Regions from separate parts of the Paenibacillus sp. FSL k6-2145 genome, predicted to be linked through region 4. Evidence: riboswitches for the same ligand, from Rfam matches in the RefSeq annotation. Region 4 holds a riboswitch; each other region holds the start of a gene.
The links. Region 4 has a riboswitch for thiamine pyrophosphate ahead of NZ043_RS11775 (ABC transporter substrate-binding protein). Riboswitches for the same ligand answer to the same signal wherever they lie in the genome.
Positions count from the first base shown of each region.

Region 1: it holds a riboswitch for thiamine pyrophosphate, as region 4 does, so the genes downstream of both, tenA (thiaminase II) here and NZ043_RS11775 (ABC transporter substrate-binding protein) in region 4, are expected to answer to the same signal.
Region 2: it holds a riboswitch for thiamine pyrophosphate, as region 4 does, so the genes downstream of both, NZ043_RS13740 (ABC transporter ATP-binding protein) here and NZ043_RS11775 (ABC transporter substrate-binding protein) in region 4, are expected to answer to the same signal.
Region 3: it holds a riboswitch for thiamine pyrophosphate, as region 4 does, so the genes downstream of both, NZ043_RS27105 (thiamine phosphate synthase) here and NZ043_RS11775 (ABC transporter substrate-binding protein) in region 4, are expected to answer to the same signal.

Region 1 covers NZ_CP150267.1:5,777,807-5,783,849, forward strand. The annotation lists gene NZ043_RS25435 (glycoside hydrolase family 1 protein) at 1-28, shown strand, start outside; gene NZ043_RS25440 (PRD domain-containing protein) at 46-897, shown strand; gene NZ043_RS25445 (endo-1,4-beta-xylanase) at 1,195-3,867, shown strand; TPP riboswitch at 4,074-4,171, shown strand; gene tenA (thiaminase II) at 4,285-4,947, shown strand; gene NZ043_RS25455 (spore coat protein) at 5,169-5,465, opposite strand; gene NZ043_RS25460 (hypothetical protein) at 5,477-5,677, opposite strand; gene NZ043_RS25465 (zinc-dependent alcohol dehydrogenase) at 5,709-6,043, opposite strand, start outside.
Region 2 covers NZ_CP150267.1:3,089,030-3,095,072, forward strand. The annotation lists gene NZ043_RS13730 (ABC transporter substrate-binding protein) at 369-1,442, opposite strand; gene NZ043_RS13735 (ABC transporter permease) at 1,606-2,436, opposite strand; gene NZ043_RS13740 (ABC transporter ATP-binding protein) at 2,426-3,190, opposite strand; TPP riboswitch at 3,349-3,452, opposite strand; gene NZ043_RS13745 (radical SAM/SPASM domain-containing protein) at 3,634-4,509, shown strand; gene NZ043_RS13750 (pectate lyase) at 4,859-5,527, shown strand; gene NZ043_RS13755 (copper amine oxidase N-terminal domain-containing protein) at 5,700-6,043, opposite strand, start outside.
Region 3 covers NZ_CP150267.1:6,163,947-6,169,989, reverse strand. The annotation lists gene NZ043_RS27125 (hypothetical protein) at 1-34, shown strand, start outside; gene NZ043_RS27120 (hypothetical protein) at 31-582, shown strand; gene NZ043_RS27115 (hypothetical protein) at 569-1,552, shown strand; gene NZ043_RS27110 (ABC-F family ATP-binding cassette domain-containing protein) at 1,691-3,241, shown strand; TPP riboswitch at 3,317-3,426, shown strand; gene NZ043_RS27105 (thiamine phosphate synthase) at 3,620-4,315, shown strand; gene thiO (glycine oxidase ThiO) at 4,333-5,505, shown strand; gene thiS (sulfur carrier protein ThiS) at 5,502-5,705, shown strand; gene NZ043_RS27090 (thiazole synthase) at 5,708-6,043, shown strand, end outside.
Region 4 covers NZ_CP150267.1:2,629,990-2,636,032, reverse strand. The annotation lists gene NZ043_RS11790 (hypothetical protein) at 1-131, opposite strand, end outside; gene NZ043_RS11785 (VOC family protein) at 315-701, shown strand; gene NZ043_RS11780 (NAD(P)-dependent oxidoreductase) at 719-1,474, shown strand; TPP riboswitch at 1,620-1,732, shown strand; gene NZ043_RS11775 (ABC transporter substrate-binding protein) at 1,954-2,994, shown strand; gene NZ043_RS11770 (thiamine-binding protein) at 3,249-3,539, shown strand; gene NZ043_RS11765 (ABC transporter permease) at 3,539-4,297, shown strand; gene NZ043_RS11760 (ABC transporter ATP-binding protein) at 4,335-5,234, shown strand; gene NZ043_RS11755 (TatD family hydrolase) at 5,320-6,043, shown strand, end outside.

The DNA.
Region 1 (6,043 bases), 3.1 Mb from region 4:
TTCGGATCAGGCGGTCACGAAAGAATAAAGGATCGTGATGAATTCATGAGAGTAATCAAAATATTAAATAACAGCTTGCTTCTGACCAAAGATGAACAGGGACAAGAGATGATTGTCATGGGAAAAGGGTTGGCATTCAAAGGCAGAGTCGGCGAGCGACTCGATGAGGAGCATATCCAGAAACGATTCATTCTGCAAAATAATCCGTCTGCCCAGGCTTACGTACGAACCATCGAAAGCATGCCAGAAAAACATGTGAATGTCATAAACAAACTGATTACCAATGCAAAAGAAAAGCTGTCTCTTGACGACCAAATCTTCTTTACGCTTATGGATCACTTGTCGTTTGCCATTGAACGATGGAAAAAAGGTGTAGCATTACAGAATCGCATGTTATGGGAGATACAGAGGTTTCATCCTGTCGAATTCGAACTGGGCCTTGAAGCCGTTCAGATGCTGAATCTAGAATTGGGTATTGAACTGCCGGAAGAAGAAGCAGGGAATATCGCTTTTCATTTCGTGAATGCCCAAACGCATGAACAGAATATGGAGCGCACGATGCAATCCGTTAAGATGTTAAAAGATATTTTTAACCTGATTCAATACACCTTTGATATGCAATTGAACAAAAATTCTATCCATTATGTGAGACTCGTCACACATCTGCAATTCTTCATCCAGCGTTTACAAGAAGGGCGTCTGGGCAATTCGGCGAAAGATTTTATATTTCAACACATGGTGAAGGAGCATCCGCTTGAATACAAATGCGCGGAGATGATCAAAACCTACGTGCAGAATATGCTGGACATCTCCATATCAAACGAGGAATTATTATATTTGATGATTCACATTGCACGAATTGTGCAGGAGGAACAGGGTGACGAGGGACGATTATAAAACAAAGTTTATATGCCTGTTAGCAGACAGGAAAAAAGATACTTTTTAACTATGACCGTTTTCTCGTATTTTATCGGGAAACGGTCTTTTATTTTTGCAAATATGTAGCGGCTTTTTTGATATTCCACGCGAACGAACTCCAGCTTCCTAAGCTCACATGAGATTACCAAATGATAACTTTTTATTATAATTATTGGGAATTTGTTATATGTAAGCGCTATCGAAAGAACTATAATCTATTTATCTGGATGTTAATCCGTTCAGAAATACTTAGACCAAATCATGAGGAGGAATTGTATGAAACGGTTAGGTCAATGGAATATAACAGCCTTGGTTCTTGTGCTGGTACTCGCCATGCTTCCATTTTCGAATGTCTCACATGCAGCCAAGGCAGTTACGGAAGTGGAGGGAAGTCATTTAAGCACAAACTTTGAAGACGGTACACTTCAAGGATGGACTCCACGTGTCGGTAGTGAAAATCTGACAGTGACACAGCAGGAAGCACACGAAGGCCAGTCTAGTATGCTAGTTTCCAACCGTGATCGTTCCTACCATGGACCGATGTTATCCATGAAGGATCTGCTTGAGCGTAACCAAGAGTATGAAATTACGGCATATGTAAGACTTACCCAGGAGCCCACCACGGATCAAACACTACAGCTCACCACATATAAAAAAACAACGGCCGAAAGCTGGAACCCGATCGGTAGCGTGAAGATTGCCAAAACAGAATGGAACACATGGCACAAGATCACCGGAAAATTTCAGTATAGCGATGATCCCACTGAATTGAATTTGTTCATCGAAACACCCTACATCTCTGAAGATAGCGTAGATACGTTATCGTTCTATGTGGATGATGTATCATTTACTCTGGCCGAGCAACTGGAGATTGAAGCAGGGATTCTGTCTCTGGAGGACCTGTATCAAGATGATTTCCCCATTGGTGCAGCGGTGTATCGCTGGCAGTTGGAAGGCGCATACGGACAACTGCTCACAAAGCATTTTAACAGCTTGACCGCAACCTATGAGATGAAACCGAAGTACATGTCTCCTTCCGAAGGTGTTTATGAGTTCGAGGCAGCCGATCAATATGTTCAGTTCGCTGAGGAGCATGGTATGGGCGTACGCGCACATGCGTTGTTGTGGCATATTGATGCTGCAGAGTGGATGTTCAAGGATCCTCAGGGTAACCCTGCGAGTCGAGAATTACTGCTTGCCCGGATTCAGGATTATGTCGAAACCGTCATGACCCGATACAAAGGTAAGATCTATGCCTGGGATGTGGTAAACGAGGCGATTGCGGATAGCAATGGTGATGCCAACGGTTTACGTAAAAGTTCCTTTTATGAACTAATCGGTCCGGATTACATTGAAAAAACCTATGAATTCGCTCGTGCAGCCGATCCGGATGCCAAATTATACTACAACGAATACTTCACGGAAATCCCTGAGAAAAGAGAGCATATGTTTCAGTTGGTCAAACGACTGAAAGAGAAGGGACTCATCGATGGTGTGGGTTTGCAATCCCACTATAACCTGGAATCCCCGCCCATCGAGGAAATTGAAAAAACGATCAACATGTTCGTCGAACTTGGATTGGATATTCAGATCACGGAACTGGATGTGGATAGCGGAATTCCATTTGGTGAAGAGATGTCGGATGAAGTTGCGGTAAAACAGGCGTATCGATATAAGGAACTGTTGGATTTGTACAAAAAACACAAAGATCACATTTCTTCAGTTACCTTATGGGGACTCCAAGATGAGAAGTCTTACAACAACCAGGCGATGCTGTTTGATTCAGCCCTGAAGGCCAAAAAAGCATACTGGGGACTCGTGGATGAATCCAGCTTGCCTGTGTTGACACAGAGAGCCGTCTCACTTTCGGGTAAACCGGATATCAAAAAACAGTCACAAGATCCGCTCTGGAACAAAGCGGTGTCTACTCCACTGAAGGGTGACTCTTCGGGATCAGCCAGTTTCAGAACCTTATGGGATCAAAGTAACCTGTATATCCTTGTGGATGTTCAGGATGCGAAGTCAGATGTGAATGACAGAGTAGAACTCTTTGTTGATCTCAATAATGGCAAGACCTCCACATATGAAGCAGATGACCGACATGTAATCATCAAGCGGTCAGGCAAAGCTGAGGGCGCGGAGCGGCGTTCATATCGTGTACGCGAGACAAAAGCTGGATATCAGGTTGAATTGTCCATTCCATGGGATGGTATCCAAGCCGATTCAGAATATGAAGTTGGCTTGGATATCCGTGTGACTGATGGCGGTGCAAGTGGGACACAACCTTATAATCCACTGTACTGGAATGATCGAACACAATCTCAGGAACAAGATACAAGCAAATACGGCGTGATTCAGCTTGCCCCTATGCCCAAATCTGCACAAGCTGTGCAAGGGATTGTTCAGATTGATGGGAAGAAAGACGCCCTATGGAATAAGGCTGTTCCATTTGAAGTAAAAAGGTTGAATGAGACCGAAGGTGCAGAGGCAGTGGCTCGCGCAATGTGGTCAGGGGAGTATCTATATCTGCTGATTGACGTCACTGATCCAAACATCATCACAGATAGCATCAACCCATGGGATCAGGATTCGATTGAGATTTTCCTGGATGAGAATCACCAGCGCACACCGTATTTTCAATATGATGATGCCCAGTTCAGAATCAGTGCAGACAATGTAGGAACCTTTGCAGGGGGTGCCTCACCCGGACGCCTTGTAAGTGCTGTGAAGAAAACAAATAAAGGATATCTCGTAGAAGCCCGAATCCAGTTACATTCACTGACGCCCAAAGCAGGAAATGTTCTCGGTTTCGATCTTCAAATTAACGACAATCAGGGCGGAGGTAAACAGAACGTAGCCAAATGGAATGATACGACCAATGAGAGCTGGAGAAACACTTCCCAGTACGGAATACTCACTTTTGTCGGAAAGAACAAACTCGGGCATTAAATCATTGGCAGTAGTTCAAAGAATAGAAACCATCATAACAGTAGCTAAAACTCAACCATTGTTGTGATGGTTTCCGTCGTTTAAATACGTCTCTCAAGCTGATGAGGTGGGATACAAACTGCCTTGACTATATTTAACAGCCCTTGATATACTAAATGGATGTTATTTTTTCTTTTATGCGGATAAGAAAGTAATCAACTACATACAACCGTTTGCAAGGGAGCCTTAACCGGCTGAGAGGGTGTTAAACCGACCTTACCTGATTTGGATCATGCCAACGTAGGGATGCAACGATGAAACGCTGTACTTGGGTAGCTCATGCGAACCCCCTTGTTTTAGTGTATTTGTCTGCGAAACATCCTATGGATGTTTCGTTTTTTTGTTTTTAAATACGTACATTATGAATTGGAGGAACACATGTTGACTATTTCAGAGAGACTATATCAGGCAGCACAGCCTGTGTGGAAGGAATGTCTTGAGCATCCTTTTGTTAAAGGGATCGGAGATGGTTCTTTACAGGTTGAACAATTTCGTTATTATTTGCTGCAAGACTACATGTACCTGTACGATTATGCCCGTGTATTTGCACTAGGTATTGTCAAGTCGCACGACCCCAAATTGATGCAGTTTTTTAGTAAAAACGTAGATAACATCCTGAATGGTGAAATGAAAATTCATCGTTCTTATATGGAGCGATTAGGAATTACAGAGGATCATGTTTTTCAGGTAAAACCTGCACTGAAGAATGCAGCGTATACTAACTATATGCTCTCTGTTTCCCATGCGGGCGGCATAGCAGAAGTACTTGTATCCATTCTGGCCTGCTCATGGAGCTATGCAGAGATTGGTCAAGTTCTTTCCCAAAAGCCAGGTGCAGCTGATCATCCCTTTTATGGAGAATGGATCACAGGATATGCTTCCTCTGAATACAACAGCAACAATCAATCCCTTGTCGCGTTAACGGATAAGCTATTAGAAGGCTGTAGCGAGGTAACGTACCAACGGATGGAAGATATTTTCGTGATGTGCAGTCGCTTTGAACTTGATTTTTGGGAGATGTCATGGAGGCTGGAGGCTTGAGCTTACTGGTAGTTGATTAAAGGTCTCGGTCGTGGAGCTGCAAAGGGTAATCAGTCTCAGAATGGAAAATAAGTAGATTTACGTAAAGGAACGCTAGTATAAGCGTGTTTCGTGACGATGCCAAAAAAAGGGCGGAGTGTATCCGCCTTTTTTCATTGTTGAAATTCTTGACACAGGAGCATTTTATACTCTGAAGTCTCTGGCTGAAATCAAAAAGGGCGTCAGGACGGAATGTTCATAGCAGTCTGAATGTTTTTCAGATCGAGCTGAATTTGCTCTGCAATATGGTAAGGGTGGTATAAGCCATGCTGCATCATGTAATTTGATATCTTTTCATGAGAGTCTATGGCTTCATCGAGCTGTTTCATCAAAATTTGTTTGATTTCGGGGGTAGCACATTCGGTCACAGCCATGGCGTAGTTTCTGACGCCGCTCTTGGCGTTCATCAAAAAATCCATTGCGATCACTTCATCGGTCAGCGTATTAAGACCAGTCATGTGTTCTAATATTGGGTTCATTTTTTTATCTCCTATACAGTCGCTTTAGACAGCACTCCACCGAGCTCCTGAAGCTGCTGTTGTGATAATGTCGCATCTTGTTGCAAAATTTGCTTGAGCTCCGGGTCGGTTACCAGAGCTTGCATGGTCTTGGATTTTGTCATGCAAACCGTCTTGAACGCAGCTATTTCATGCACCTCGAGCATCTCATGCAAAGCGTATGTGGAATCCATTCAGATTGTCCTCCCATGTATCAATTCATATTTAAGGCTTTAAGATGACTTTAATGCAATCGTCCGTTTTTGTATCGAACACTTCATAGCCCCGCTTGGCCTCGCTGAGCGGAATGACGTGCGTAACGATGTCCCCAGGGTCCACTTTGCCAGACGTAACCAACTCGTACATGTATGGCATGTAGTGAATGACCGGAGCTTGTCCGGAACGGATATTCACGTTTCGCTGCATGATGTCACCGAGCGGGAATCCGTTATAACGTCCGCCGTATACACCAGTGACTTGAATGGTGCCACCTTTGCGGACAGCCTGAGATGCAATGATAAATGCGCTCATGGTGCCGCCTTGCAGTTTCATACCGCTGG
Region 2 (6,043 bases), 460 kb from region 4:
TTCTTCAACCGCTCCAAATCCTTGAATAGGGCGCCTCAGATTCGTTAGCGCTCGCTCCATGTTCTACTCTGGGCATATTAGGGCGCGATTCAGCTCATGGTAGGCCTGAAGATATGCGCTAACTTACATTACCAAATACATATCAACAAGCTACCCAAACGCATATCAAGCCACCAAAACGCATATCAAGCTGCCCAGATGCACATCAAGCCACTTAGGATTGTTATAAATTCTGATCCTCCGATGCTTGCTTCAGGCCAATTCCATTTCACAAACCTTCATGCATCCGATCCTCACGTTCTTGCTAACTTTGCTTTCATTCCCTTGCGTTCAGTCACTTTTCCTTTATTCCCGTTGCGCTCCTTTATTTACTCTCCTTGCAGATTAATAAAAGCATCCTCGGCTTTCACCGATTCAGGAATCAAATCCTGTTCAACGAGCCATGCGCGTACATTCTCCCAGGACGCCATTTCCTGCCGACCAAACATCTGACCATCTTCATTCATAAGTGGCAGTAAAATAGCCAGACTTTTGGTTTCAATCTCCGGGTCAAGCGGAGACGTTTCATTCTCATGAGCGAGCAGAATATTCAAGGCTTCTTCTGGATGCTCCGTTACATATTTCTGTCCTTTCTGGATCGCTTTGACGAACCGGGTAAGTTGGTCTTTTTTTGCTTCAATGCCAGCTTCACTCGCGGTCAGAACCAATTCATAATAATCAGGCACACCATAATCGACGGGGTTAATGGATTTCATGGCATGTCCTTCTTTCTCCAGAATCAGTTGCTCATGGTTAATAAAACCACCCATAATTGCATCCGCCTGTCCGGAAGCCAGCGAAGGAATCAGATCGAACCCAACGTCGACCAAATTCATGTTGTCGGGGTTGCCGCCATCCTTGCTAATCATCGTACGAACCATCGCTTCATACAGCGGAATCGAAGAATAACCGACAGTTTTCCCTTCAAGACCTTTGGGTGAGCTCACGTTGCCATTTGCTTCGGTCAACAGATGCACAAGCGGGTGGCGAACAACAGCAGCAATGGAACGTACAGGAATGTTCTCACTACGAGCGAGCAAAATTTGGGGCTGGTAGCTTAGAGCCAAATCAATTTTTCCAGCAGCAACAAGTTTGAGTGAATCATTGGTATCCGCAGGCATCTGAATTTCGACATCGAGACCTTGATCTGCAAAGTATCCTTTTTCCTGAGCAACGTAGATGAAGGAGTGTACTGCATTCGGGTACCAGTCGAGCATGATGGACAGTTTATCTTTGGCGTCTGATGTTGGCTCGGTTGCAGACATGTCTGTCTGTTGTGCATTGGTTGCAGAGTCTGTTGTTGGCGTGTTTTTGCTAGTATTCGTGGTGCTGCATCCGCTAACGATCAGCAAAAGGCTAATGAGCATGATGGGAAGCAGGGAGTATATACCTTTGTTATTCATAAATGAAGTTCCTCATTTCATCGTTTTGGTTTGTAGAAAATGGACAGCAGCATGTTAACGGACAATGTGACAATGAACTGATTGAAGATGCTGCTGAAATTGTGCATAAGGTATGTTTTGAAGATTGTAACTCCTGTATTTACCTCTAATTTCTGTCTAAGTATTATCCAACTTTTCTTTTGCCTCCATGACGATGACGCCGTATGCTAAACCGTTTCTCCAGCCAGGCAATCAGTACAAACAAAACGATCCCAAGTAAGGATAACAGCACAATAGCAGCAAACATCGCATCCGTGTTCATGTTGCTGGACATGCGGCGGCTGAAGTATCCGAGACCTTTGCTGCCACCGAGCCATTCACCAATCGTTGCCCCAACCACGCAGTACACCACAGACATCTTTAACCCCGAGAAAAAAGAGGGAAGTGCCAGCGGAACCTGGAGTTTGCAAAAAATATCCCACTTGCTGGCGCCCATGGTGAGCAGTAGTTCACGCTGCTCTGGATCGCCTTGGCGGAGTCCATCGTAGGTACTGACCACAATGGGGAAGAATGCGATTAAGAATACCACCGCGACTTTGCTCCACAACGTGTAACCAAACCACAGGATAAATACGGGAGACAAGGCAATCAGCGGGACGGTCTGACTGATCACGATGAAGGGATACAAGGCCTTTTCAATCGATCGATTCATATGCATGCCTGTTGCCAGCGTAATTCCAGTCACTATGGACAAGACAAAACCAACAACAACCTCCATAAAGGTAGCAGGCAGATGGATGGTCAACAGCAGACGACGATGCTCAACCAGTGAGCTTACGATGGCCGTGGGTGCAGGAATGATAAAGGAGGGCACCCATCCCATACGCACAATCACTTCCCAGATCGCCAGTAATAAGAACATGAGCATAATAAACAAACCATATTGGGAAAACGACCTCGGGAGCCACTTTGAACACCACGTCCAAACGCTAACCTCAGCTCTATCAATTTGCATGCAATTGTTCCTCCAGTTGTTGCCTCATCTGCACGAGAGCCGGTTCGTAGATCATGTCCGAATGCCTTGGGCGTGGTAAGGGAACCGTCATCTCCCGCAACTGCTGGCCTTGCCCCCCTGGAGTTAACAGAATGATACGGTCACTTAACAGCAGGGCTTCTTCGATGTCATGTGTAATGAACAGCACGGTTTGGCCAAAGCCCTCCCACAGCTCCAATAACCAGCGATGCATTTGTCGTTTGGTTAAGGCGTCGAGTGCACCGAAGGGTTCATCCAGCAACATGAGCTGCCCGCTTGTAAGCAAGGTACGCAGCAATGCCACCCGCTGCCGCATGCCGCCGGATAACTCATCTGGATAGGCCTGCTCATAACCGGACAAGCCGAACCTTGCCAATCCTGCGATGATATCGGCTCGTAGTTTGTTCTTGTTTTGTCGGCCTGGTGCCAGCTCGGCAGGCAGCATGCAGTTCTCCATGACGGTACGCCAGGATAACAGCAGATCTTTCTGCGGCATATAGGCGACTCGTCCGAGCCGTTGTCCTTGCGGTACATCAGCTATATCGATGGTGCCAGCGGTTGGCTCATGCAAGCCTGCAAGCAACTTGAAGAGTGTGCTTTTACCTGATCCGCTGGAGCCGATGAGCGAGACAAATTCTCCTTGTTGAACCTGAAGCGACACATTGGAGAGTACGGGTGAATCCTTTTTTTCGTGAAAAGCGAAGCTTACGTTGTGAATGGTTACATGGTTGGCCATCTGATCCTCACCCCCTTGATGTCAGACTGCTGGAATAACAACGGCATCCTGTACTCTGCAAAAGGAACAAAAAAGACCCACCCATTTCCGGAGAAATGAGTGGGTCTGTAAGTTAAATCCGCAATTTATCTTCACATACATGAAAAAATTCCGCTTACTAAAAGGCCGCTCCACTTCCCTCCGCTGGTATGATCCAGATCAGGTTCAAAGGGTCCGAATAGTCATATTCGTCTCAGCCGCAGGGGCTCCCCTAGTGCAAAAGTTCAAGATATGCAGTTGTGTGTTCAGCATATATCACTCGAACATGAACTGTAAAGAGGCAGCATGATAACTGAACAATTTACCTCGGCTCATGAACCCGATATAATAGGGATGGCCCGTATTGGCCGGATCACAAAATGCAGGTGGGATGTTCTCCCTCCTAGGCAGAATGGGGACCCGAGTTGAAAACGTTCAAAAAAGTATATATTGAGATCACGAGTATCTGCAATCTGGCTTGCAGCTTCTGTCCGCAGACGCAGCGTGCCAAAGGATTCATTGACCCTGAAGTCTTCAACAATATACTGGAACAAGTTAAACCACACACCAATCATATTTATCTACATGTCAAAGGCGAACCCTTGTTGCATCCCAAAATAGATCTGTTGCTTGATTCCGCACATGAGAAGGGACTCAAGGTGAACATTACAACGAATGGTACACTGCTGCCCAAGACTCAGCATAAATTGCTTGGCAAACCGGCGCTGCGGCAGATGAATTTCTCCCTGCACAGCTTCGATGGGCATGAAGGTTCAACAGATCGTGACGGATATCTGCGTCATATTTTGTCCTTTGTACATGAGGCCGTTAAGCACAATGTCATCATCTCTTTCCGACTGTGGAATCTGACGCAGGATAACTTCACGAATGCTCAGATGAATCGAAATCGGGAGACCCTTGAAGTGCTGGAACGTGAGTTCAATCTGGACTTCCGCATTGAGGAAAAAGTGGTTCCAGGCAGCGGGGTCAAAATTGCCCCAAATGTATACCTGAATCAGGACCACGAGTTCCAGTGGCCAAGTCTGGATGCACCTGAAGATGATGGCAAAGGCTTCTGCCATGCATTGCGTGGTCAGGCAGCTGTGCTTGTGGATGGAACGGTGGTTCCATGCTGTCTCGATGGCGAGGGTGTAATTAACCTGGGTAACGTGCACGAGAAGTCATTCTCGGAGATTATTGAGGGTGAGCGAGCGAACAATCTGGTATATGGCTTCTCCAGGCGGGAAGCTGTGGAAGAGTTGTGTCGAAAGTGCGGTTATCGTCAGAGATTCGGAGCCTGATATCTTATATCAGCAAGCCAGAAGACATTCAAGATCACACATTTGGAGACAAATGTAGTGGTCTTTCTTTGTTACCGGGGATTAAAGTGAGGGGTACATTACGTTACAAATGAGCATACCGTAGGTTGATATCAGCATATTGCTTGAGGGACCTGATATGCAAAAAATGCCGATATGAGAGGGATTGTGCGGTGTCATGATATATCTGATCTAATGATCATTCTAGTTACCTTCCTTATTTGGTAGGATTAGGTTGTGGGTCGGACAGAGGTGCACCTCTGACGAACTTCCAGAACAAGCTTAGGCTTGTACACTACCAAAAACGAGAGAATAAGGGAGGAATAAAATTATGAAAAAAATGTTGACGTTGTTGCTGTCCGCTGGTTTGGTTGCTTCTATATTTGGTGCCGTTCCGGCTGCGGCTGCACCTACCGTTGTAAATTCAACCATTGTGGTTCCAAAGGGCACGACCTATGACGGCCAAGGTAAAACATTTGTAGCCAATCCTTCCACACTGGGCGACGGATCTCAAGCTGAGGGTCAGAAACCAGTCTTCCGTCTGGAGGCAGGGGCCACGCTCAAAAACGTAAACATTGGATCACCAGCTGCTGATGGTGTTCACTGTTATGGCAACTGTAATATATCGAATGTAGTCTGGCAGGACGTGGGCGAGGATGCACTGACATTGAAGTCTGCCGGAACGGTTAACATAACCGGTGGGGCAGCGTATAAGGCTTATGATAAAGTGTTCCAGATGAATGCAGCTGGAACAATTAACATCAAAAATTTCCGTGCAGATGATATTGGCAAACTGGTTCGCCAAAATGGTGGGACTTCCTTCGCAGTTAACATGACGCTGGATAACTCTAACATTTCCAATGTGAAAGATTCGATTATGCGTACAGACAGCAGTACATCACAAGGCAAAATTACGAATACCCGTTATTCCAAAGTACCAACGTTGTTCAAGGGGTTTGCTTCAGGGAAAACGAGCCAGTCTGGGAACACGCAATATTAGACAGGAGATTGAATCGCTGGAGTTGGTAAAAGTTTAAGCTTTGCTTGTAATAAAATATAACGCCAAAAAGAGCGTCCCAAGGTCATTGCCACAATGACTTAGAGGGCGCTCTCTGTAATGCAGATGTCATAGTATAGTTTTGCTGAGTGATGTTTTATAGAGGATGCTCAAATTATTTCTCTCCCGGAACTCCAACGATGACTTTGCCTTTCTCGGGGACAACAGAACCGGTATCAATAGAGCCCAATTTGTTCATGATTTCGTAAAAGGTTTCTTCAAGCATGCGAGAGTACTTGAATGATACGAGTGTTTGACCTGCTACGGAAGGACGAGTCCCTGCTTCAGCAACGGCTTTGGTTTTAATAAAGAACAGGTCACCGATGGTTCCGGCACTTTTGCTGATGTTGGCCTGCCACTGTAGCAAGGCACTTCCATTTTTAAGGATATAATAACTAATTAGATCGTTATCCTCAACAACGAAGAAACGATCTTTTTTGTCTTGTTCAAAAATGTATT
Region 3 (6,043 bases), 3.5 Mb from region 4:
GATTGTTTTTTGGAAGGAGACCAGTGTGAATTGATTAATGCCGCATCCAAGCTGCTTGCCGTATTGCTCGCAGTCCTTCTGCTCTATGTGTACCCAACTGCTGAAACAGCTGATCGGCAGGATGATATAACACGTATGACGGCTGTTCAGAATGTAACACGTTTTGTTGATGCTGTCCGAACGAAAGGATATATTTCACCTCGAATGTTGGCTGAGTTTGAGGAGCAACTGGCCCAGACGGGCAATCTGTATGAGGTGTCGATGGAACATTTACATAAGAAATATGTACCTCATTATACAGACCCGATGGACAATAACAGTTTTACCGGGACCTATGAGGTAGTGCAGGATGGATATTATGCAGCTCAGATTCGAGAAAGACTATTCCCATCCTCAGGTGTGATACCGGTTGATGATCCTGGCCGAAGATATACGTTGACGACAGGGGATTTTTTCACCGTGACGCTCCAAAATACAAATCGTACACCTTCCATGCTCATTCGTGAATGGTTGAGTGGCACGGCTCAGGCTTCAGCAGTATTTGTCACATACGGAGGTATGGTCCTCAATGAAGATTACTGAGCTATCCATTGTATTTGTGCTGATCTTCTTCCCGCTCTTCTGGATCATCTCACTCCATACCCAAGATGCCGAAGAGGCTCAATATCTTGGTCAACGATACAGATCTGCACTTCAAACCGCAGTCATGGATGCAGGTGCAGTCATGCATCAGAATGAGAAACAAAATGATGAAGCAGGTTATGATTCAACCAAATTTGTTAAAGCGGATAAAGAGCTTGCCTTGTTAACATTTACTCAGACGATGGCTTTGAATATGGGGATTCAGGATGATCCCGCAGCTATTCAAAACATGTTTAATTACATTCCTGCCGTGGTTATTCTGGATTATGATGGCTATTATATGTTGTCCACAGAAACAGAGATGACGGGTCACCGTGAAGATTCTTTCAGGCAAGTGTGGAGCCCCAAGAAACCTTATACATATTCAGATTCTAATGGTAACAGTATTAACTTTACACTGGACGACTACGTATATGCCTATGACGCAAATGCAGGGAAATGGATTGAAGGATTTCAAAAAGAACTGGCCTCAAGCACACAGATTCCTTTACTTCAGAATACCAGCGTATTTGAACAAGTTAGACTAAGCCGGATTGTGACTACTGTGCAGGATGATCTGGCTGATGTGATTAACCGCCATAATGAGTTTGCCAGAAAGAACGGTATTTCCTATACGTTCACGATGCCCCTGGTTGCACAGGAAGATTGGTACAACTCCATTAACGATACAGGGATTATGGCCTTTATCCAAGGTATAGGTGTGGGTGACCAGAAGATCAACAATTATGCGATCGGTGGAGGCAGACTTGTGAAGAAAACGGCCATCGTAGGTGGGGTAGATCCTTTAACGGGTATCAGGTACTATTACCCCTCCACATGTGGTAATGGTTACCGTGCTGAAGAGGTGTTCACAGACGCAAGACAAGCAGCTGCGCAAGGCTATTTCGAATATAAATGCTCTAATCGTTAGGGTAGCCTGTATGACAAAATCATGTAAGAGGTTCTTGAACTGTTTACATTACTTTCAGAAAAGACGGGACCTGTGCTAGAATAGGGTTTCGGAACAATAACAAAAGTAATGTCTAATAGATAGGAGCAACCTCATCTTATGAGTTTATTGTCAGTAGAGAACGTAAGTCACAATTTTGGAGATCGCACGTTATTTAAAAATGTATCATTTCGTTTACTTGCCGGAGAGCGCGTAGGACTTGTTGGTGCCAATGGTGTGGGTAAATCCACATTAATGAACATCCTTACCGGTAAATTGCTTAAAGATAGTGGAAAAGTGGAATGGACACCTAAGGTCCGTTATGGATATCTGGATCAGCACACGAAGCTTACCCCAGGCAAAACCATTCGTGACGTGCTTAAGGATGCATTCCTTCCGTTGCTTGAATTGGAAAAAGAAATGATGAATATTACGGACCAGATGGCAGATGCAGATCCAGATAAGCTGGAGCAGTTGCTGGAAGAGATGGGCGATATTCAGGAACAACTGGAACAGGGCGACTTTTATCTGATTGACGTAAAAGTGGAAGAGATGGCCAATGGTCTTGGTTTGTCCGCAATTGGTCTTGATCGGGATGTCGCAGCTCTAAGTGGTGGACAACGTACCAAGGTGCTTCTTGCCAAGCTTCTGCTTGAGAAACCTACAGCTCTTTTGCTGGATGAGCCGACCAACTATCTGGATGTAGAGCACATTGAATGGCTGTCACGTTACCTGAAGGACTACCCGCACGCGTTTCTTTTAATCTCCCATGACACGGAATTCATGAATGAAGTCGTAAATGTCATTTATCATTTGGAATTTGCCAAATTAACGAGATATGCAGCGAACTATAACAAGTTCCTCGAGATGGCTGATATGAATAAAGCCCAGCATATTGATGCATACGAGAAACAGCAAGAGTACATCAAGAAGCAGGAAGATTTCATTCAGCGTAACAAGGCACGTGCTTCAACTTCAGGTCGAGCGAAGAGTCGGGAGAAACAGCTGGACAGAATTGAACGTATTGATCGCCCAGATGAAGCGGCCAAACCAACGTTCAAATTCAAGGATGCCCGTGCGAGCAGTAAAACGGTCTTTGAGGGTATTGATTTTGAAATTGGATATACGTATCCTTTGCTGCCTAAGATGACAATGACAATCGAACGTGGTGAGAAAATTGCCATCGTAGGTTGTAATGGTGTGGGTAAATCGACGCTGTTGAAAACCATCCTGGGAAAAATATCTCCACTCAGTGGAAAGACTTTCTTAGGAGATTACCTCGAAACAGCCTATTTTGAGCAGGAGGTTCGTGCTGGGAATATCACGCCGATTGAGGATGTCTGGAATGAATTTTCACATTTGACCCAAAATGAGGTCCGAGGTCATCTCGCTCGCTGCGGGTTGAAAAATGAGCACATTACTCGTCCACTTAATATGCTGAGTGGTGGAGAACAAGCCAAGGTTCGTTTATGCAAACTCTTGATGCGTGAAAGCAATTGGATTCTATTCGATGAGCCGACGAACCATCTGGATGTCACAGCCAAAGCGGAGTTGCAGCGTGCTTTGAAAGAATTCAAGGGAACGGTGTTACTGGTATCTCATGAACCTGATTTCTACGAGGGATGGGTCACCAAAACATGGAATGTCGAAGAATGGTCTGAGAAAAACTAAACGATTCAAGACAATGTTTAACAGAAATGACGGTGACAAAAAAAACCGTCTATGGTAACATAGGCTACAACTTCATATGAACACTAGGGGGGCCGCACGATGCGGCTGAGATGGAAGAATGCGATTCCGGACCCTTTGCACCTGATCTGGATCATACCAGCGTAGGGAAGTGGCGAGCGCGTTTCAGTGAATGACGTGAGCAAACGGCAATTCGAAAGAATTCAACCGTCTTGCTTAGTAAATTGAAACATGCAGTTGCGTGTATAACGTTATGGCTATAAGGTCTATAGCTTTATTGCACGAAATGAACTGTATGTATCAGTCAGTCATCTGGTCCTATAATTAATACGCAGCCACTCCCCTACGGGAGTGGCTTTTTTGTGTTTTCATAGCATTCAAGTCTGGAAGGAGATGAACAGTACGGTAATTTCTCATGAACATGTTCAAGAATCATTTGAATTGCATGTTGTATCTACGGGTGCAGGGGATCAGGCATCTTTTGTAAAAGCTGCAAAGGACGTTTGGCCTTTGGTGGACTATATTCACATACGAGAAAAACAACTCACATGGCAAGACAAGATCGGTTGGGCTCAAAGTCTGCGTAGCGTTGGCATTCCATCTTGCCGCATTGTTATCAATAGTTCAGAACTTCCTCCACAGAATGACATTTATGGCGGTGTACATTGGGGGCAAGATGCGATACGAAATTATAACCCTGCTGTTATAAGCAATGTGCAGCGCCTTCGTCTGGGTGTATCTGTTCATTCAATCGATGAGGCAAAAATCGCTGAAGAACGGGGAGCCGATTATCTTTTCTTCGGGCATGTCTACTCAACCAACAGTAAGCCTGATCTTGACCCCAGAGGATTACATGCTCTTGCTGAAGTGTGCAGGCGTGTCTCCATTCCTGTCATGGCGATTGGGGGCATCGAACCGGGAAACATTCAAGCTATTCGCTCTGCAGGGGCACAGGGAGTCGCCGTGATCTCGAATGTATGGGCGAGCGAGTCACCGGATCGGGCGGCTGCATTATTAAGGCAGGCTATCGTTGCTACAGAAAGTCTGAGTCCCTGAATCAAGGAGATGAGAGGATGAAAGAGATCGTTATTGATAAACCAGATAAGTTTCATGCAGAAACGATTATTGTAGGTGGAGGCGTTGTTGGTTGTGCTATCGCTTATGAGCTTGCTTCCCGTGGACAGGATGTGCTGTTGCTGGAGCGTTCGGCGATTGCAGGAGGCACTTCTTGCGCGGCGGCTGGAATGCTGGCGGCAGACAGTGAGGATTTTGCTCATCCTTTGATGGCTAAGCTTGCCAGACAGAGTAGACAGTTACTTATCGAGCAACAGGTGCTAATGGCTACACTCAGTGAGGTAGAGACTGGCCTGCAACGCCAGGGATTCCTAACTCCTTTTCGTTCATACAGAGAATTAAGTAGTTATAAGGACAATCGGAAGTCTGCGTTGTCTGCTTCTGCTGATGAGGTATGGTGGGATCGTTCCGTTGTGCAACAGGAGGCATCATGGCTTAACAGAGATACGTATGGAGCCTACTACAGACCTTACGAGAGTGAGATTCTTCCAGTCCATCTAACGAAGGCATATGCTGAATCCGCTCAAGCATTGGGAGCACGGGTTATGGAGGACATACAGGATATACGTGTGCAAGCAAACGAACTTGGCGTGCAGGGAATCACCACATCGATCGGTGAGATGAGATGCAAACATGTCATTATAGCGGCTGGATTACAGAGTGAAGAGTTGATGAGACATGTGAATCTGAGCATGCCTGTGTGGTCGGTAAAAGGAGAAATAGCCGCCGTTCAGTTCTCAGATGAACATGCAGGGTACAGACCTGACAGAACGGTGTATGCAGAGGATATCTATATTGTTCCCAAAGCCAATGGCGAAGTTTGGCTCGGGGCAACCAGTCTGCCAGGCAGAACGGATCTTAACGTTTCTGTACAGGGTGTCCAGAAGCTGCTAACAGCGGCTACCCACTGGGTACCTGGGATGAAAGAAGCACAATTTATGCGAGCGTGGGCAGGCGTAAGACCGGCAACTCCAGATGGACTGCCTTATATAGGTGCTTGCAAGAGTATACCAGGGCTGTTCGCCGCCTTTGGGCATTACCGCAACGGTATCTTGCTTAGTGCGATAACAGGCAGGCTTATCGCTGAGTTGCTCGCTGGCAAAAGCTCAGAAGAACTCGGAATTGAGGCGCTGAGTCCGGAGCGATTGAACAGAAAGGGAGTGGTGCAGTGAATATCATCGTTAATGGTCAACGGATGGAGATTGAAGACAGATTGAATCGTGTGGATAAACTGCTTAAATCTTTTGATCTGCAAGTCAAGACTGTAGTTGTAGAGCTGAACAAGCATATTTTAACCCGTGAGTATCATGAGTCAACGGCATTAAGAGAAGGCGATCGAATTGAGATTGTACATTTTGTAGGAGGCGGTTGATGATGTTGAATATTGGTAAATATACGTTTGAGTCCAGATTGTTGCTCGGAACAGGCAAGTTTTCGGATCTGGAAGTGCAAAGTCAGGCTGTGGAAGCATCTGAAACGGAAGTTTTAACCTTTGCTGTTCGTCGTCTGAATCTGGAGGAGCGCAACCAGAAGCATTTCCTGGATACATTGGATCTGGACAAATACACTCTTCTTCCGAATACGGCTGGAGCTTCCAATGCGGAAGAGGCGGTGCGAATTGCCGAGCTTGCGCGGGCTTCAGGACTTTGTGATATGATAAAAGTCGAAGTCATCGGAGATGGAATGACGTTACTCCCAGATCCGATTGAA
Region 4 (6,043 bases):
AGCAGTATCTCAAGCGGGGACATCTTGCCGAGTAACCCACTGTGCCATAGATTGAAGAACATCATGACCAAGACCATTCCTGTACACATCATTAATCCGAAAATAATCTGTTCCTTTTTGCTGGTTGGCAATTCTCTCATCCTCTCTGTTTACCTTCGTAATTATAGAGATGACCAAACCCTCCACATAAGTGAACATTCTGTGAACAATTATGATTTTTCCAATTTAAAATTGGATTTGACAACCATGTAGTACAGCCCTATGATATCCCTTAAAATGGTAGAAACATTCACTACATATGGAGGAATTTAATTATGAGTTTTCAAAAGCGCATTGACCATGTCGGTATTGCCGTTCGTGATCTGGAGACCACGCTGCGTTTCTATACGGAGATTGTTGGTCTTGAATTGAAAGACCGGGTAACCCATACCAACGGCGTCATTCAGCTCGCCTTCCTTGGCTTCAATGGAAGTAATGAGACTGAGATTGAGTTAATTCAAGGTTACAGCGACAAGCTGCCTTCCGAAGGTACGGTACACCATTTTGCGATCCATGTAGATGACCTTGATTCTGAGTACAAACGCATCCAAGCCACCAAAGCCGTATTTATTGATGGAGAGATTATTACACTGCCTAACGGTTACCGCTATTTCTTCATCTATGGACCTGAAAAGGAATGGATTGAGTTCTTCCAGCGCTAAGAATTGGAGTTGATTTCATGAACATTTTAATTACCGGCGCAGCCGGGAAAATTGGCCGGGACTTGTCCCAACACTTGTCAGAAGCATATCACCTGCGACTAACGGATTTGAATATCGACAGACTGCATACGTATCAAGAAACCGACCATGAGATCATGACACTGGATGTGACAGACCCTGAAGCCTGTCAGCATGCTTGCGAAGGCATGGATGTGGTAGTACATCTGGCGGGAGACCCTTCCCCGAATGCCGGATTCTATGAATCGTTGTTGGACATCAATATCAAAGGTACATTTAATGTATTCCGTGCAGCTAAGGAGCAAGGTGTGCAAAGAGTCATTCTGGCGAGCAGTGCACAGACGATTGAGGGGTATCCCATTGATGCTCAAGTCTATCCGGACATGCCAACACGCCCACGGAATTTGTACGGGGTTAGCAAATGTTTCGGAGAATCGCTCGCTTCCTATTTTGCGTATACCGAAGGTTTACAAAGTGTAGCAATACGTATAGGTGCATATGATGATTTTCAACCGGACGGACCAGCGCTGGAAGCAAGGGATATGAGCGCGTATATTAGTCCGGCTGACTTGTGTGATTTGATGTTCAAAGCAATTACAGCTACCAATCTGGAGCCCTTCACCATACTGCATGGGATCTCGAATAATCGGTTTAAACGATTGAATCTGGAAACCACTCAGAAACAGGTAGGCTATGACCCAAAATCCGATGCTTTTGCACTCAGCCAGATTGCCTTATATGATTCGCCACGATAATTATTGAAAATAACACATCTAAACAGGCTGTTATACATATGTATAACGGCCTGTTTGATAAGTTCATACGTGTCCCCATCCAGTTCCTGACTGGACACGTTCCACCCGCTGGCCTATAATTACACCTAGTAATGCCCGTAACTTCATAGTTTCCCAGGGGAGTCGGAATTGGCCGGCTGAGAGTGTATCCCACCAAGATACTAACCCTTAGACCTGATCTGGATCATGCCAGCGTAGGAATCGGAGTATATCGAAATGGCACAGCCCTATGGCTGAACGCCACCTCTCTAACGCCTGCACGCGTCCCGGAATACGGGACGCTTTTTTAATGTTCTTTTATATAGCCAGAGAGCTAAAAAAAGTGACGTTATTCAGATCTCAACTGGTATAAATCTGTTGATTTATGCAAGATGATTGGATATGAAGCCAAGGAGTACCCCGTGCCACTCGGCCGGACATATCGAAGGAGAGAATTACAGATGAAATGGCGTAAAACGATGGGATTGATGCTCTTATGCGTGCTTATGGTGACTGTAGCCGCATGTGGCGGCAAAGAAGCTGCCCCGGCAGAACAGAACAGCAACACAAATGCGGAAAGCAGTAACAAAGGTGACACTGCCGCCCTGAAAGATATTAAAGTGGTGCTCGACTGGACACCGAATACGAATCATACCGGCCTATATGCGGCTGTAGATCAAGGTTTTTACAAGGCCGAAGGCTTGAACGTGGAGATTGTACAACCAGGTGCCGGTGGCGCAGATACGATGGTTGCCTCCAATGAAGTACCGTTTGGCGTAAGTTATCAGGAGAGTGTAACTCAAGCCCGCACACAGGGTGTTCCTCTCGTCTCCATCGCAGCAGTTATTCAGCATAATACATCCGGGTTCGCTGCTCCGGCGGATCGGAATATCAAATCACCGAAAGATTTTGAAGGTAAAACCTATGGCGGTTGGGGTTCCCCAGTCGAAGAAGCCGTGATGCAATCCATTATGGAGGGCGAAGGCGCCGATGTATCCAAAGTGAAAAACATTAATATGGGTGACGCTGACTTTTTCACCGCAGTGAAACGGGACATTGATTTCGCGTGGATTTTCTACGCCTGGACAGGTATTGAAGCCGAACTGCGCGGAGAACCGATCGACATGTTATATGTGAAGGATTATTCAGATGCATTGGATTACTACACACCTGTCCTTGTAACAAACGAGCAGACGATCCAAAACGACCCTGAGTTGGTGAAAGCATTCCTGAAAGCCACTTCAGAAGGGTATCAATATGCGATTGATCATCCCGAAGACGCAGCGAACATTCTGATCAAGGCCGTACCGGATCTAGATAAAGACTTGGTACTGGCAAGCCAGAAATGGCTTAGTCCAAAGTACACGGATGACGCCCGGCGCTGGGGTGAGCAAAAGCAGGAAGTGTGGCAGAACTACACCGACTGGATGTTTAGCAAAAAACTGCTGGATGAACAGATCGATGTAAGCAAGGCATATACAAACGAGTTTTTACCCCAATAAAATTTGCTTAAGTTTAACTTTTTTACACAAGAACGAAGAGTGCAGAACCCATCTGAAGAAGCGAAGCGCTCACCTAAAAGCTTTCTGAAAGAAAGCTCCTTCGGAAGCATATGCTATCCCCGGATTTCCTCCATTGAAATTCATTAAAGAAATCCGGGGATAACAGTGATCGTAAGAGGGTACTGCAATCGGAGTGATAAGTGTAAACCTGGTTCAATTCATGCAATTTATCACGAAAGGAAAAGTGATCTCTCATGGCAAGCACATTACTTAGCATTCAGGTTATTCCCAAAACGCCAAATGGCGAGAATTCTTACCCTTATGTAGATCGCGCAATTGAAGTTATTCAGCAATCCGGCCTGAAATATCAGGTGAACGCGCTCGACACCACGATGGAGGGGGAACTGGAGGAACTGCTGGAGGTTGTCCGTAAAATGCACGAGGTACTCGTGGAGGCTGGTAGCCCAAGCATCATCTCCCAGATCAAAATCGCCCATAGCCCTACCGGCTTCAGCATGGACACCCTGACGGAGAAGTATCGCTAATGCCTGCCTATTTCAAAAGTGTATGGCCGCCCATTGTGGCGGTTATTCTCTTTATAGCGATATGGCAGGGAGCCGTCTCCCTCTTCCATATTGAGAAATGGATGCTGCCTGCACCGTCCGACATCGCCCGCGAAGCGGCAACCCAGGCCGAACGGCTTGGCATGCACGCTTCCGCAACCATTCAGTTAACACTGATTGGATTCGCGGCTGGCACAGCGGTCGGATTACTGATAGCGATGGTGCTGCATTTGGTCCCTTTTCTCAAGTCGGCCCTGTACCCTTTACTTATTCTTAGTCAAAATATCCCGACCATCGCGCTCGCGCCACTCCTGTTAATCTGGTTCGGATTCGGGCTGTTGCCCAAGCTGATTACGATCATCCTCGTCTGCTTCTTCCCTGTTGCAGTGGCGGCGATGGATGGCTTGACCCGTACTGACGCGGCGATGATGAACTATATGCGCATGGCTGGTGCGAAACGTCATCAGATTTTCTGGAAGCTGGAGCTTCCCCATGCGCTGCCATCCGTGTTCTCCGGTGTCAAAATCGCCGCTACCTATAGCGTGATGGGTGCCATCATTGCCGAATGGATTGGTGCAGACAAGGGTATTGGTTATTATATGATGCTGCAAAAGTCGGCTTATCGCACCGATCGTTTATTCGTGGCAATCATGATTATTGTCGCTCTCAGCTTACTGCTCTTCCTGCTCATTGCACTATTGGAGAAGCTGCTCGTGCGCTGGCGGCCACAGAAGCGGTAGTAAAGATGTAATCTGTATATTAGGAAGTGATGACCATATGAATCGGCAACAGGACAAACAAGTCCAGCCTGGACGAGGAGCAAGTGTAATGGAGCCAAAGTACGATGAAAAACTCCACCCAGCTACGCCTGATCGACCTGCCACTCCTGCTCCGGTTCCACCTGCACTGGACGTTGTTGATGTTCATGCATCATTCCGTGAACGGCGGAGCAGGTTACCGGTTCTGAACGGCCTGTCACTGACCGTGAAGCAAGGCGAGTTTGTTGCTATCGTTGGACCTTCTGGCTGTGGCAAAAGCACCCTGTTCCATATCATCGGTGGTCTGCTGAAGCCACAGGAAGGCCAAGTGCTTATGAACGGTCAGAATGTAACGGGACAGCGTGGCAAGATTAGTTATATGCCGCAACAACCCGCTCTTTTCCCTTGGCGTACCATTGAAGACAATGTACTGCTTGCTGGTGAAGTAGCTTCAAGTGCCCCCCCTCGGGCCGAAGCACTTGCGGAAGCTCGTAAGTGGTTAAGCAGCGTGGGTCTTGCCGGGTTTGAGCAGGCCTATCCTCATATGCTGTCGGGCGGAATGCAGCAGCGTGCTGCTTTTCTGCGCGCCCTGCTCAGTCCGCAGGAGCTGATGCTACTGGACGAACCCTTCAGCGCACTGGATGCACTGACACGTAGCGACATGCAGCGCTGGCTGCTCGATATCTGGGAACAGAACCGCCGCTCGGTGCTGTTCATCACCCATAATATCGAAGAAGCATTACTGCTAGCGGATCGGGTCTATGTTTTATCCAACCGACCTGCAACAGTGTTGCACGAGGTACATGTTCCTTTTGATCGCCCAAGACGAGAAGAAATTACGGAGGAATCCGCTTTTCTGGAGCGTAAACGGCAGATTGCTCAGTGGATGAGAGAAGAACAGCAGAAAGCCCGCCTATAATAATAGCGCGGGTTTTTAAAGTTATTATTTTCCTTTATTGGGTGATCCACCATAAGAAATTCTGCGTAACATAGTTAGAATATAAATGACCACAAGGAGGAATTCCCGCGTGCATTCTCAAGCTTTTGCACCATTAATTGATGCTCATATTCACTTCGATCAGTATACCCCTGACGAACAACGCGAGATGCTGCTATCTTTCCCGTCTCAACAAGTCGAGGCAGTCATCGCCGTGTCCATGAATCTCGCTTCTGCCCAGGCCAACCTGGAGCTTGCAAAGCAACATCCACGCAACATCTATCCGGCCTTCGGTTTCCATCCGGAACAGGAACTACCGTCCGTTGCAGAAATGGACCTGTTCTTCCAATGGATCGAGAAGCATATGGGACAAGCCACAGCCATAGGAGAAGTCGGCCTTCCCTATTACAATCGTCAGGAAGCGGAGCAGGCAGGGCAGCACTTCGATCAGAGCGGGTATATCAAGCTGCTTGAACGTTTCATCCAACTTGCCAAAAAGCACAACAAACCACTTGTCCTTCATGCGGTATACGATGATGCCGATATCGTCTGTGATCTGCTGGAGCAATATCAGTTCCGACGTGCTCATTTCCACTGGTTCAAAGGTTCTCGCCAAACCGTAAGGCGCATGGCGGACAACGGTTATTTCATTTCCTTCACGCCGGATATTCTGTATGAAGAAGAGATTCGCGAACTCGCCCGGCAATATCCATCGGAACAAGTGATGGCCGAGACCGACGGACCTTGGCCCTTCGAAGGACCATTTCAGGGACGAATGACACACCCTGCCA